3 regions of the Brevibacillus soli genome follow, and region 3 is predicted to be linked to each of the others. Evidence: riboswitches for the same ligand, from Rfam matches in the RefSeq annotation. Region 3 holds a riboswitch; each other region holds the start of a gene.
What was found. A riboswitch is a leader RNA that binds a small molecule or an ion and turns the genes downstream of it on or off. The one in region 3 is predicted to bind S-adenosylmethionine.

Region 1 (4,134 bases), on a different contig from region 3:
CGTTACCAAGGTGGTGGTGACGAAGCCGAACGGTGACATCATTGAAGTCGTGCCGAATGCCGACGACACCTTTGCGGTGAGCTTTGCTGCTGTGGTTAGCGAGACTCCGCAGTATGCTTCCCTGAAAGCGTATGTAGGAGACAAGGTGGTGGAAACGAAGGAAGTCCAAATCAACACGGATACCGTTGTGGAAAAGGACGTGATCGTGCATACCCTCGCGACAAACGACCTGAAGAAAAAAGAAGTGAAGGTAAACGGCATCGTTAGCCTGGAAGCTGACGAAGTGTTCGTTACGTACAACGGCGAGAAGAAAAAAGTGGACGTGAAAAAATTGTGGCAGGGCGTCGGTACCTTTAAGGCAACCTTCAAGAACATTTCCGAGAAAAAACAGGACGTTCTTGTGGAAGCGTATAAGGACGGCAAAAAAATCGACTCCGAAACCGTTGAGGTGCTGACTGTCAACGCACCGCCAGCAACGACTGAGCCGCAAACCTTCAAAATCACAGGTACGGCCACGATTCATGCAAAATACAAGCTTGTTCAAGTGAAAGGGAAAGTGGAGAAGCTTGATGACGTGAAAAAGGCCAAGCTCTATGTAGTGGCACCGGACGGCAAAAAGCACGAAGTGAAGCTGAACGACAAAGAGGAGTTTGAAATCAACATCAGCTACAAAAACCGCTCCTACAGCGCAAAAGCAGTTCACCTGGAGCTATACGTGGATGGCAAGCTGGTAGCGAAGGCAGACATTCCGCACGGAACGCCGGTCAACGAGCTGCCGGAAAAACCAAAAGAAAAGAAAGAAGAGAAAGAGAAGAAAGAAAAGCACAAGGGTAAAGGGCACGCGTACGGACACAAAAAATGGTCTGATCGCGATGACGACGATGATCGCGATGACGACGATGACGACCGCGATGATGACGATGACTACCGCGACGATGACGATGACCGTGACCGCAATGGCAAAGATGACAACGACGATTAATACCTGCTATTCCGGTAGGCATTGACGTAATCAACCAGTTGGCCGATGTAATCGCCGATGATCGGAACGGATAGAAACTGCTTCAGGATATACCCGAGCAGACCTAACACAATGGCCGTTCCGATGGTTAACCCCAGCCCCCGTGCCAAGCCTGCGAGGAAATTGGTCCAGAGCAGCTTGCGCGGGGCTGTGTAATTTTGAATGACATCGGCAAGACGGATGTCTTCCAGAAACAGGGCGATCTTATCCATGCGCTCGTTTAATTTGCGCACTTCCTGCAGTTCCTCCAGCAGTTGATCCACTTTGGCCAGAATTCGGTCGGTAGGGGACTGCGACATAAACATCGCCTCCTTTCACATCGGACTTGTTTTGGTTTCTACCAGTTTAGGAAAAAAAGGGAAGGGAAGCAAGCGGAGCCTGAACGGTATGGTTTGCCTTGGGCGAGTGGCACAGGTACAATAGACGTACATATCTTTTCCAAGGAGGAATCGGAATGGCCGAAACCGTTGCTCAATCGCTGTCGGAAGACCTGTTTGCGCTGCTGCAGCAGGAGCGTTTCGTCACATTGGGGACCATTGATCATGAAACAGGTGCGCCTTCGATCAGCTCTCTATCATGGGTCTATGCGCCTTCTCAACAAACCATTCGTTTTGCTGTCGACAATCGTTCGCGCATCCTCACCAATATTGCAAAAGAACCGCAGGTGGTATTGCACCTGATCGGAGCGGGCTCTTCTTACGCCATCAACGGCAGGGCCGCGGTAAAAGTCGAGCGGATGGAAGAGGTGCCGTTAAAGCTTGCGATGGTGGAGATCTCCATCGAGGCCGTGCGCGATGTGATGTTTTACGGTTCCCGCATCTCCGTAGAGCCGCAGTATGAAAAGACGTATGACAAGAAAGCCGCGGCCAAACTCGATAATCAGGTGATGACCGCGCTTCGCAAAGCTTGAAAAGAAAAACCGGTTGACAATATTCAGACGATTGGGTACGATAAGTTCAATTCAATTGAATAGCAATAACTTTCTTATCCAGAGAGGCGGAGGGACTGGCCCGATGATGCCCGGCAACCGATCTCCTATGATTCATAGGGAGATAATGGTGCTAATTCCTGCAGAGCGAACGCTCTGAAAGATGAGAAGGAGTTGCTTACGGTACCCGTAAACAAAGCCTTCTTTTTAAGAGAAAGAGGGCTTTTTTATTTGCCCTCAATAAAGATGTGGAGGGAAAGCCATGCATTTGGAGACAAAATTGGTGCAGGCAGGAGTAGGAAAGGATTCTCAAACGGGAGCGGTCAGTTTCCCCGTGTATCATGCAACCGCGTACCGCCATCCGGCATTGGGAGAAAGTACGGGTTTTGATTATTCCCGGACAGCCAATCCGACGCGCACGGTACTGGAGCAGGCCATAGCGGATGCGGAGGGAGGAGACGCCGGTTTTGCCTTCGCATCGGGAATGGCGGCGATCCATACCCTGATGGGGTTGTTCTCCCAAGGCGATCATTTCGTCGTTTCGCTTGATCTCTATGGAGGTACATACCGCTTGTTTGAGCAGGTGCTCTCCCGCTACGGTCTGTCGTTTTCCTACGTGGACCTGCGTGATCTGGAGCAGGTGGAAAAAGCGATTCAGCCCGAGACGAAAGCTTTGCTGGTCGAGACGCCTACCAATCCCCTGATGCAGGTTACTGACATCGCCAGGGTATGCCAACTGGCCAAGCGGCACGGAATCCTGACCCTTGTCGACAATACATTCCTCTCTCCGTATTTCCAGAGACCATTGGAGCTGGGGGCTGACCTCGTGTTTCACAGCGCCACGAAATATTTGGGCGGGCACAATGACGTTCTGGCCGGTCTGATCGTGACAAAAGGCGCCGAGTTATCTGAAAAAGTCAGATTTTTGCACAATTCCATCGGAGCGGTTCTGGGGCCGCAGGACTCGTGGCTTCTCCTGCGCGGAATGAAAACGCTCGCGCTGCGCATGGAACGGCATCAATCCAATGCATTCGCGCTCGCACGATGTCTACGTGAACATCCGGCGGTGGCAGAAGTCTTTTATCCCGGTCTTGACGACCACCCGGACCACGAGGTGCAGAAGAGCCAGTCGAACGGGTTCGGCGGCATGCTTTCGTTCCGGGTGCGGGACGCGGCGCAGGTAGCTCCGTTCCTTTCCCGCCTGCGTATCGTTTCCTTTGCCGAGAGTCTGGGAGGCGTAGAGTCGCTGTGTACGTATCCGGCCACCCAAACGCACGCCGACATCCCTCGGGACATACGTGAGAAAGTTGGCGTATGCGACCGGTTGCTGCGGCTGTCCGTCGGGATTGAACACCCCGACGATCTGATTGCCGACTTGTCTCAAGCCTTGGATGTCAGTTTGCAAGCGGGAGGGAATCAGCGATGAACTTTGCCACAAAACTGCTTCACGGGACTGCGTGCTTTGACAGGGTGACGGGTGCGTCCTCCGTGCCCCTTTATCTGGCATCCACCTATCATCAGCCGGATCTTGACCGGCCGGGCGTTTTCGACTATGCCCGTTCCGGAAATCCCACCAGGCAGGCGTTGGAAGAGGCAATCGCTGTGCTGGAGGGAGGGACCCGAGGGTTTGCGTTTGCGTCGGGGATGGCAGCGATCTCCAGCGTGTTCATGCTCTTTTCCGCCGGCGATCATCTGGTCGTGGCGGAGGACGTCTACGGAGGAACGTACCGGTTTTTGACCCGGGTACTGTCCCGATTGGGTATGGAAGTCAGTTTCGTCGATACTACCAGCCCTGAGCTGGTAGCGTCAGCGATTCGGGCAAATACAAAAGGAATCTATTTGGAGACGCCTTCCAATCCGACGCTGAAGGTGACGGATATTGCCGCGATCTGCTCCCTGGCGAAAAAGCACGGTCTCTTGACGATTGTCGACAACACGTTTATGACCCCATACTACCAACGTCCCCTGGAACTGGGGGCAGACATCGTGATTCACAGTGCGACCAAATTCATCGGAGGGCACAGCGATGTCGTCGCAGGCCTGGCGGTAACCAGCGATGAATGTCTGGGAAATGAATTGTACCTGATTCAAAACGGCATGGGTTCCATACTGGGTGTACAGGATTCCTGGCTGGTGATGCGGGGTTTGAAAACGCTCAAGGCACGTCTTGACGTCAGCAGCAAAA
Region 2 (4,134 bases), on a different contig from region 3:
CAAGACAGGACGCATGGAGATCAAGCTGGAGCGGAGCGGGGGAGTCGCCTCGTTCACGTATCTGTTGACCAGCAAATTCACCATCAACCCGGACCGCTATGAGCGAAACAATGACATGCAGACGGCGAGACCGCTGGTCGGCAATCAGATCAACGTGACGGGCAACTTTCATGAAGCGGGGGACGAGGACTGGTTCTCCTACTACGTACGGGAGCAGGGAAGGCTCAACGTATCCGTGACGGCCGATACCAAGCGCATTGATCTGAAACTGCAAATGGGCAAGCAAACAGGAAACCAGTTAAGCTGGGATCAGCCGTACGATGACGGCACCCGCAACGACCCGACGGAGCGGGCGGTCAAAGAGGTAACCCCCGGCAAGTACTATATACGTCTGACCGAATATTATCGGAACGCCGTGAACGCAGAGTACCAGCTGAACGTCAGTTATACGCCGGTGCGCAAGGACACAAATGAACCGAACGACAACTATCGTCAGGCTTCCCGCCTTGCGAGCGGTTACCTGATGACCGGAACGCTCCCGTCGAGAAGCGATTACGACTGGTTCCAATTTGATGTCGATTCGGAATCGTATGTCAGCGTTCGCGCTCCCTTTGTTCCGGTGGCTTCCGGGGTCAACATCGCCTTGTACGGGGGAGGCACCTTCAACTATGCGCTTGCCTCCGAAAACGAAGTGGCAGAGCTGTCCGATCAGGGAAAAGGGATTTTCGGTCTGCGGTTGCGTCCGGGCAGGTATTATATCCGCTTGAACAGCATCGTGCCGTTCAAATACGATGCGTATCGACTTACGCTTTCCAAGGAGCGGCTCATTGACGGCTACCGTGACATTGCCTACCATTGGGCTCGCTCTGACATTGCCCGCCTGAGCCAGAAGAGCGTGGTGAAAGGTTTTCCGGACGCAACCTTCAAGCCGAACCAGCCCGTTACCCGGGCGCAATTTGCCACCATGCTGATCCAGGCCATGCGCGCCAAAGGTATTTCCATTCAGGCGTACACGGGGAAAAATCCGTTTTACGATCTCTCCCGATCGCATTGGGCGTACAACGAAGTCGCGCAGGCGTACCGCTTGGGCATCCTGCAGGGTTACCCCAACAAGACGATCAAGCCGAACCAGGCGATCACTCGGGCGGAAATGGCCCTGATGGTGGCTCGCGCACAAAACGCGCTGCTGTATAAACGAAGCACTTCCTCGTATCGCGACGTACCTGTCACCCACTGGGCATCCCCGGCGATCGAAGCCCTCACCTCGCGCCGCTGGTTGAACGGGTATGGCAGCACGTTCCGCCCGCAAGGCTACGCGACCCGCGCCGAAGTGGTCGTCTTGCTGGCAAAGGCCTATAAATTGTAGGAGTGAAGGAGGACAACCAGTGATGAAAAAAACGACAAAAGGAATGCTTGCTGCTGCTGTGGCTGGAGTGGCCATTTTCGCTACACAGGCTTGGGCCGACGGGGGGGTCTCCGGCGTTCCCGGCTCTGTTGACGATCCGGTTGTAACCAAAAGCTACGTGGATCAACAAATCCAGCAAGCGCTGGCAAATGCGGGAGGCACAAGCACGCTGACCGTGGTGGAATTGAACAAGGGACAGACCTTGTACGGCTTTGAAGGCACCGAGTTTATCGTCCGTACCGGCCAGGTAGTCTCTGTTGCCGGAAACAAAGGGGACGGGCTGACCGACATCACTGCGGGAGCCGATCTTCGCGCCGGAGCTCCTGTCGCGCACAATCATCTGCTGCTGATCGCCCGTTCCGACAACCGCGGGCTGCGGCTTGATTCAAAGTACAAGGGCATCGCGCACGTAATGGTGCGAGGAAAGTACGAATTGCGTTAAATCGTTGTTGACACGACATAGAAAAAGAATTATTCTATTATGCGTAATGGATACTCTTATCCAGAGCAGGCGGAGGGACTGGCCCGATGAAGCCCGGCAACCGACTTGAAGCGGTGCTAACCAGCAGAACGGAGAACTGTTCTGGCCGATAAGAGGTTAGGGAACGCATACAAAAGGCACCTTTTCCTCAAACGGGAAAAGGTTTTTTTTTGCTTGTTAAAAACCCGCTTCGGCACCCACACTATCTGTATGGAGGATAAAGGAGGTAGTTTTCACCATGGCTTTGCAAAAAGGTCGTCGACTCTTCACTTCTGAATCTGTTACCGAAGGTCATCCGGACAAGATTTGTGACCAAATCTCCGACGCTGTTCTGGATGCGATTCTGGCAAAAGACCCAAATGCCCGCGTAGCGTGCGAAACATCCGTTACCACCGGTCTCGTGCTCGTTGCGGGTGAAATCACCACCAACACATACGTAGACATTCAAAAGCTGGTGCGCGATACCATTCGTGAAATCGGTTACGATCGCGCCAAGTTCGGTTTTGACGCCGATACTTGCGGGGTAATCACGGCGATCGGCGAGCAATCTGCCGACATCGCTCTGGGTGTGGACCAGGCACTCGAAGCGCGCGAAGGCCAAATGACGGACGAAGAAATCGAAGCAATCGGTGCCGGTGACCAAGGTCTCATGTTCGGCTTCGCTTGCAACGAGACTCCTGAACTGATGCCGCTGCCGATCAGCATGGCGCATCAACTGGCTCGCCGCCTGACCGAAGTTCGCAAAAACGGCACGCTGGAGTATCTCCGCCCGGACGGAAAAACGCAAGTAACCGTTGAATACGACGGAGACAAGCCGGTTCGCATCGATACCATCGTGATTTCCACCCAACACGCTCCGGAAGCAAGTCTGGAACAAATCAAGAAAGACTTGATGGAGCAGGTGATCAAACCGGTCGTTCCAGCTCAATTCCTGGACGATCAAACCAAATACTTCATCAACCCGACCGGCCGTTTCGTAATCGGCGGTCCTCAAGGCGACGCCGGCTTGACTGGCCGCAAAATCATCGTTGACACCTACGGCGGCTATGCCCGTCACGGCGGCGGTGCTTTCTCCGGGAAAGACCCGACGAAAGTGGACCGTTCCGGCGCATATGCAGCCCGCTATGTTGCGAAAAACATCGTGGCTGCCGGTCTTGCCGACAAGTGCGAAGTGCAAGTCGCTTACGCAATCGGTGTGGCACAGCCGGTATCCATCAGTGTCGATACGTTCGGCACCGGCAAAATCTCCGAAGAGGACCTGGTGAAACTGGTACGCAAGCACTTCGATCTGCGTCCGGCAGGCATCATCAAGCAACTTGACCTGCGCCGTCCGATTTACAAGCAAACCGCTGCATACGGTCACTTCGGCCGCAACGACCTGAACGTTCCATGGGAGCGCACAGACAAGGCGGAAGACCTGAAAAAAGACGCTGCAGAATTGGCGAAGTAAACAGAAGAGCGAGAAAGCCTAGTGACCAACCACTAGGCTTTTTTTGTGCAGCCACTAGGATCGTGTTCGGGACCCCAGCCGACACCGGAAAGGGACCCCACTCGGCACAGCGGTAGTTTTCGCCGAGTGGGTAAAGCCTAGCTTAAGTCGGCTGGGATTCTTGCTGTAAGATTTTGTAATGGAATTACATACATAAAGGATTTTGTGCCATGCTGTCGAAATGGTAAAGAAGAGGTTTAGGAGGGATTTCCTTGCAGAAGAGACGACTGTTCCTCCTGGTGTTTTTGTTTTCGTTTGCGCTGGTTGTGAGCGGCGGACTGCTGGCAGGGAAGATATTTCCGCAAAAAAATGCGTCGGAAGTGCAACATTTTCCCCGGGTCCCTACGTCTATAAGCACAAGCGAGTTGGGGCCTGCTAATCCAAACGTCACACCGCCGCCAAAATCAGACAAAAGGAAACAAGTCTGGTATAAAAATCAGGTTGTCGTCTTGACGTATCATCACGTAACAGATCAAACAGATCAGCGTTATGTCATCGCTCCCGATCAATTTGCGGAACATATGGCTTTCCTTTATGAAAACGATCTGCATCCCATTTCGCTCTCAGAGTTTTTGCGTTTCGTGTCTGCCGGCGTTTTACCGACAGAAAACGCCGTGCTCATCACCTTTGATGACGGTTACGAGAGCTATTACACGAAAGCGTTTCCCGTGTTGCAGCAGTTTCACTTTCCTTCCGTGAATTTTTTGATCACCGGCCGTTTGCGTGATACAGTAGAGCGGAAGCGGGAAAACATGACCA
Region 3 (4,134 bases):
CACTTTTGCTGCGAGGTCGTCCAGATCCATGCCCTCCGCGTCACCCTCTACCGGCACGGCCCGAATCCCCCGAAACTGGAACAACTGCAGAGCCGCCAGATAGGTGGGGTTTTCCACCAGGACGACATCGCCTTCGTCCAGATATACCTGGCATAACAGGTCAACCGCCTGCTGCGAACCGGTGGTCAGGATCATGTTCGCAAGGTCGACGTTCATGTTCTTTTGTTTCATGCGGGCCGCAATCCATTCCCGCAGCGGTATATAGCCATCGGTCAACCCGTATTGAAGCGATTTGTTTCCTCCGTCGAACACCCGATTAAAAGCATCCCGCATCGCCTCAATCGGGAAGAACTCCTCGGCCGGCAATCCCCCTGCCAGTGAGATCACCTGGCTCCCCTGGGTCAACTTCAGGATTTCCCTAACAGCCGACGAGGTTAATGCGTCCACATTTTTTGAAAATGAATACTCCATATCTCCCGCTCTCCCTTTAGATAGAACTTATACATGTTGTATCACTGCGACATCAATAAGTCCAATCTAACCTAGCTATAGGGACAATAGTTTTTTTCTATGCCGATGGAAACCTTCATCAAATCAAACGAAAACAGAAAGGGAAACCCGGTGAGGGCTTCCCTGTATCGTTGTCTGTTCCATGGCTTTATGCGATCCGGAACACGCGGGCTTTTTCCACCTGCGGCAAAAAGGAGAGGTCGACGTGCTGGCGAGCCGTCTCAAAGCCGATATCTTCGACCAAGAGGAGCGCTTCTTCACGGAACGGCAGGGTTACACAGCCTTCGTTCAGCTCACAGAGGCGCTTCAGGCGCTTTAGACGTTCAGCAGTTTTTTCCTCGCGCATCAGTTCGTTTTTCAGTTCGCATACGTTGACATGGTTTGCGTCAGAGATCATGCTTACGTCGTTGACGTGAACAATCAGCCGTTTCCCCTCTGCGGTGACAAAACCGATCGAGCAGAACTGAGAGCCGGATAACTCCAGACGGGTCAGAACGACATTGGCAAATTCTTCACCGGAACGCAGCCGGATCATTCCCGCTTCAATGGCGCCGCCAATCTTGCGTTCGTTTGCCAGTACCGTGTACATGTCCGTGTAACCGTTGATCTGATAGCGCATATGTACCCTCCTGCCGAGTAAAAGCTAATCCGGTGAGACTAATTATCATTACCGAATTTATCGTATAATGAAAATCATTATCTGTCAACGGTGAGAATGATTTTTATTATAATATGCGCCTATGGGCAAAAATTTGAATTGCAGACAGGCCCAAAAAAAAACCACCCGGCGTTAGCTAACGCTTCGCCGAGTGGGTTCCCTTTCTGCGCCGGGCGGGGCCCCGAACACTTTTCTAGCGGCTGTATGGGATGTCCATTTTACATCACGTGACGGTCTCTCCCTTTTATTTCACAAAAATCCCCAATCTCTCAATCCTCTCCGCCGCTTCCGCCAGACGCTGTTCCGTGGACAATAGCGCAACACGGACGTAGCCTTCTCCGGTCGGTCCAAAGCCGACACCGGGGGCCACGACTACATGGGCCTGTTCCAGCAGCAGATCGGAAAAGCTGACGGACGTGAAGCCTTTGGGGACGGGCAGCCAGGCGAAAAAGGAGCCTTGCGAGGGTTTCGCCTCCCAACCGATGCGCTGCAGATTGGAGAACAGGGCATTGCGTCTGCTTTCGTAGACAGCCACCAGATCGCGCACGCACTGCTGCGAGTCAGTCAGTGCGCGGACGGCAGCCATCTGCACGGCGCCGAACAGACTGACGAAGTAGTGGTCCTGAATCAGATTAATCAGCCGCACCAGTTCCCGGTTCCCTACCATCGCTCCAACACGCCAGCCGGCCATGTTGTAGGTTTTGGAGAGGGTATAAAACTCTACGCCCACCTCTTTTGCCCCCGGTACCTGCATGAAGCTGACCGGCTTTTTCCCGTCGTAGCTGATCGCCCCGTAGGCAAAATCGTGGCAGACGACAATTTCATGCTTGCGGGCAAAACGGATGGTTTCTTCATAAAATTCGAACGGCGCATTGACCGCTGTGGGATTGTTGGGATAGTTCAGAAACATCAGCTTGGCCTTGTCGAGGTCTTCCTGTGCCAGTTCGCCGTAATTCGGCAAAAAGGCGTTTTCCTCCCGCAGCGGCATCATCACCATGCGGCCGTCAGCAACGGCCACACCAGACCAGTAATCCGGATAGCCTGGATCAGGCACCAGCGCGACGTCCCCCGGGTTTAGCAGAACCTGGCAGATCTCGACCAGTCCGGTCTTGCTCCCGAACAGGATCGCCACTTCTTCTTCGGGATCCAGGTCGACGTCAAATTCCTGCTTGTACCAATAGGCGATGGCCTCTTTCAATTCCTTCCGTCCGGTAAACGGAGGGTATTTATGATGAATCGGATAGGCTGCATGCTGCTGCAGCTCCTCGACAATATGGGCCGGAGTCGGGAGGTCGGGGTTTCCCTGGCCCAGGTTGATGATGTCGTGTCCGGCTGCAATCGCTTTGTTTACCTTGGCCACCAGCGTGGCAAAAAACTGTGTCGGAAGTCTGTCGACCATGGATGCGGGCTGAATGCGCATGATTCTTCTGTCCTTTCGTAACGATTAAAAACCCCTTTTTCCTTACAGAAAAAGGGGTTGAGTTGTTTCTCACGGCCTTATCTGTCAGGAATGCTCCTGCTGGAATTGGCACAGCATCTGCATTCGCATACCATTGCAGATCCGCTGCCGGGCTTCATCGGGCCAGTCCCTCCACCTCTCTGGATAAGTTCAATACTCTTTTTTTAGTTGTGGCAACCATTTTCATACTAGCGAGTTGTGTACGCCGTGTCAATCCCCCTCTTGTATTTCAACGGTCGTACCGTCCGTCAGCAAGGTTTGACCTTTCACAACGATCTTGTCGCCAACGGCCAGCCCGGTTTTCACTTCGATCAGATCGCTGGATTCTTCCCCTGTCGTCACTTCCACCTTTTTGGCAATGGTTCCTTCCAGTCTATACACGAAGCGCTTGCCGTTTTCGTCGAAGACCGCTTTGCGGGGAACAATCAGGGCGCTGCTGGTCTGTTCCTGACCAAACTTCACATTGACAACCATGTCTGCTTTCAGTTGATTGTCCGGGTTGGAAAGGGAGATCTCCACCGGATAGGCGCGGAGTGTCGGATCCATGACCGGGCTGACTGCTTTCACTGTCCCTACCAGGTCCTTGTTCAAGGCGGGCAGCGACACGGTTACTTTTGATCCTGGTTTCACAGACGAAATCTCTGCTTCGGAGAGGTTTGCCTTGACGATCAACGGATTGGTATTGACCACGATCACGACCGGTTGCTGCGGAGAAGCCATTTCTCCCACCGTCCCGTTTACAGCGGCCACATAACCTGAGATCGGTGAGGTCACAGTGGTGTTGGCCAACTGTTCCCGCGCGTTTTGCAAGGCAACCCGCGCCTGCTCCACGGACGCTTCCATCACGGCCACACCCGTGCGCTGCTGAGCCGTTGCCAATGCCTGTTTGGCGTTCTCATAAGCAGTCTGGGCGTTGGTGAGAGCCGTCTTTGCCTGCTCATACTGTTGGGCGGAAATCGCTCCCTGGTTGAACAACTCTGCCATGCGCTGCTCGTTTCGCTGCGCGTCCTTCAGTCCCTGCTCGGCCTGGGTTAATCCGTTTTTCGCTTGCTGGAGGCTTTGGGCGGCATTGGCATCGCTTTGTTTCAGGTTGGCCAGCGCAACCTGGTACTGCGCCTCCGCCTGACGTACGCTGTTCATCAGGTCGTTCTTGTCCAGTGAAAACAGGACCTGGCCTTTTTGAACCTGCTGCCCCAACGCGACGTTCAACTGTACGATTTTCCCGCTCACTTTTGGCGTCAATGCCACCTCCTGATTGGGAGCCAATTTGCCGGTCACACCTGACCGTGTGGCGACACTGCCTTTTTTCACCGTATCCACTTGCACGGGTACCGGTTTGTTTTGCTCTGCCGTTTCAACCGGTGCCTGCTGCCCCGTGCAGCCGGCAAGCACAATCACAACGGAGAGCAAAAGCCCCAGACTGCTTTTGTTCAGTTTCATCATCACTTCCGCCTCCTATCCGACCGTTACGATCTCTTCGTCCGAAGAGGTTTTTGGGTTCCATTTT

Region 1: it holds a riboswitch for S-adenosylmethionine, as region 3 does, so the genes downstream of both, ACE99V_RS13905 (aminotransferase class I/II-fold pyridoxal phosphate-dependent enzyme) here and ACE99V_RS00800 (pyridoxal phosphate-dependent aminotransferase) in region 3, are expected to answer to the same signal.
Region 2: it holds a riboswitch for S-adenosylmethionine, as region 3 does, so the genes downstream of both, metK (methionine adenosyltransferase) here and ACE99V_RS00800 (pyridoxal phosphate-dependent aminotransferase) in region 3, are expected to answer to the same signal.

What each region holds. Positions count from the first base shown of each region.
Region 1 covers NZ_JBIYSM020000032.1:18,221-22,354, reverse strand. The annotation lists gene ACE99V_RS13920 (hypothetical protein) at 1-982, shown strand, start outside; gene ACE99V_RS13915 (DUF5665 domain-containing protein) at 979-1,320, opposite strand; gene ACE99V_RS13910 (pyridoxamine 5'-phosphate oxidase family protein) at 1,476-1,931, shown strand; SAM riboswitch class I at 2,003-2,119, shown strand; gene ACE99V_RS13905 (aminotransferase class I/II-fold pyridoxal phosphate-dependent enzyme) at 2,212-3,375, shown strand; gene ACE99V_RS13900 (aminotransferase class I/II-fold pyridoxal phosphate-dependent enzyme) at 3,372-4,134, shown strand, end outside.
Region 2 covers NZ_JBIYSM020000005.1:33,238-37,371, forward strand. The annotation lists gene ACE99V_RS03200 (S8 family peptidase) at 1-1,366, shown strand, start outside; gene ACE99V_RS03205 (hypothetical protein) at 1,389-1,847, shown strand; SAM riboswitch class I at 1,901-2,002, shown strand; gene metK (methionine adenosyltransferase) at 2,131-3,336, shown strand; gene ACE99V_RS03215 (polysaccharide deacetylase family protein) at 3,588-4,134, shown strand, end outside.
Region 3 covers NZ_JBIYSM020000001.1:172,622-176,755, reverse strand. The annotation lists gene ACE99V_RS00810 (aminotransferase-like domain-containing protein) at 1-471, opposite strand, end outside; gene ACE99V_RS00805 (hypothetical protein) at 659-1,129, opposite strand; gene ACE99V_RS00800 (pyridoxal phosphate-dependent aminotransferase) at 1,413-2,588, opposite strand; SAM riboswitch class I at 2,663-2,778, opposite strand; gene ACE99V_RS00795 (efflux RND transporter periplasmic adaptor subunit) at 2,838-4,067, opposite strand; gene ACE99V_RS00790 (efflux RND transporter permease subunit) at 4,083-4,134, opposite strand, start outside.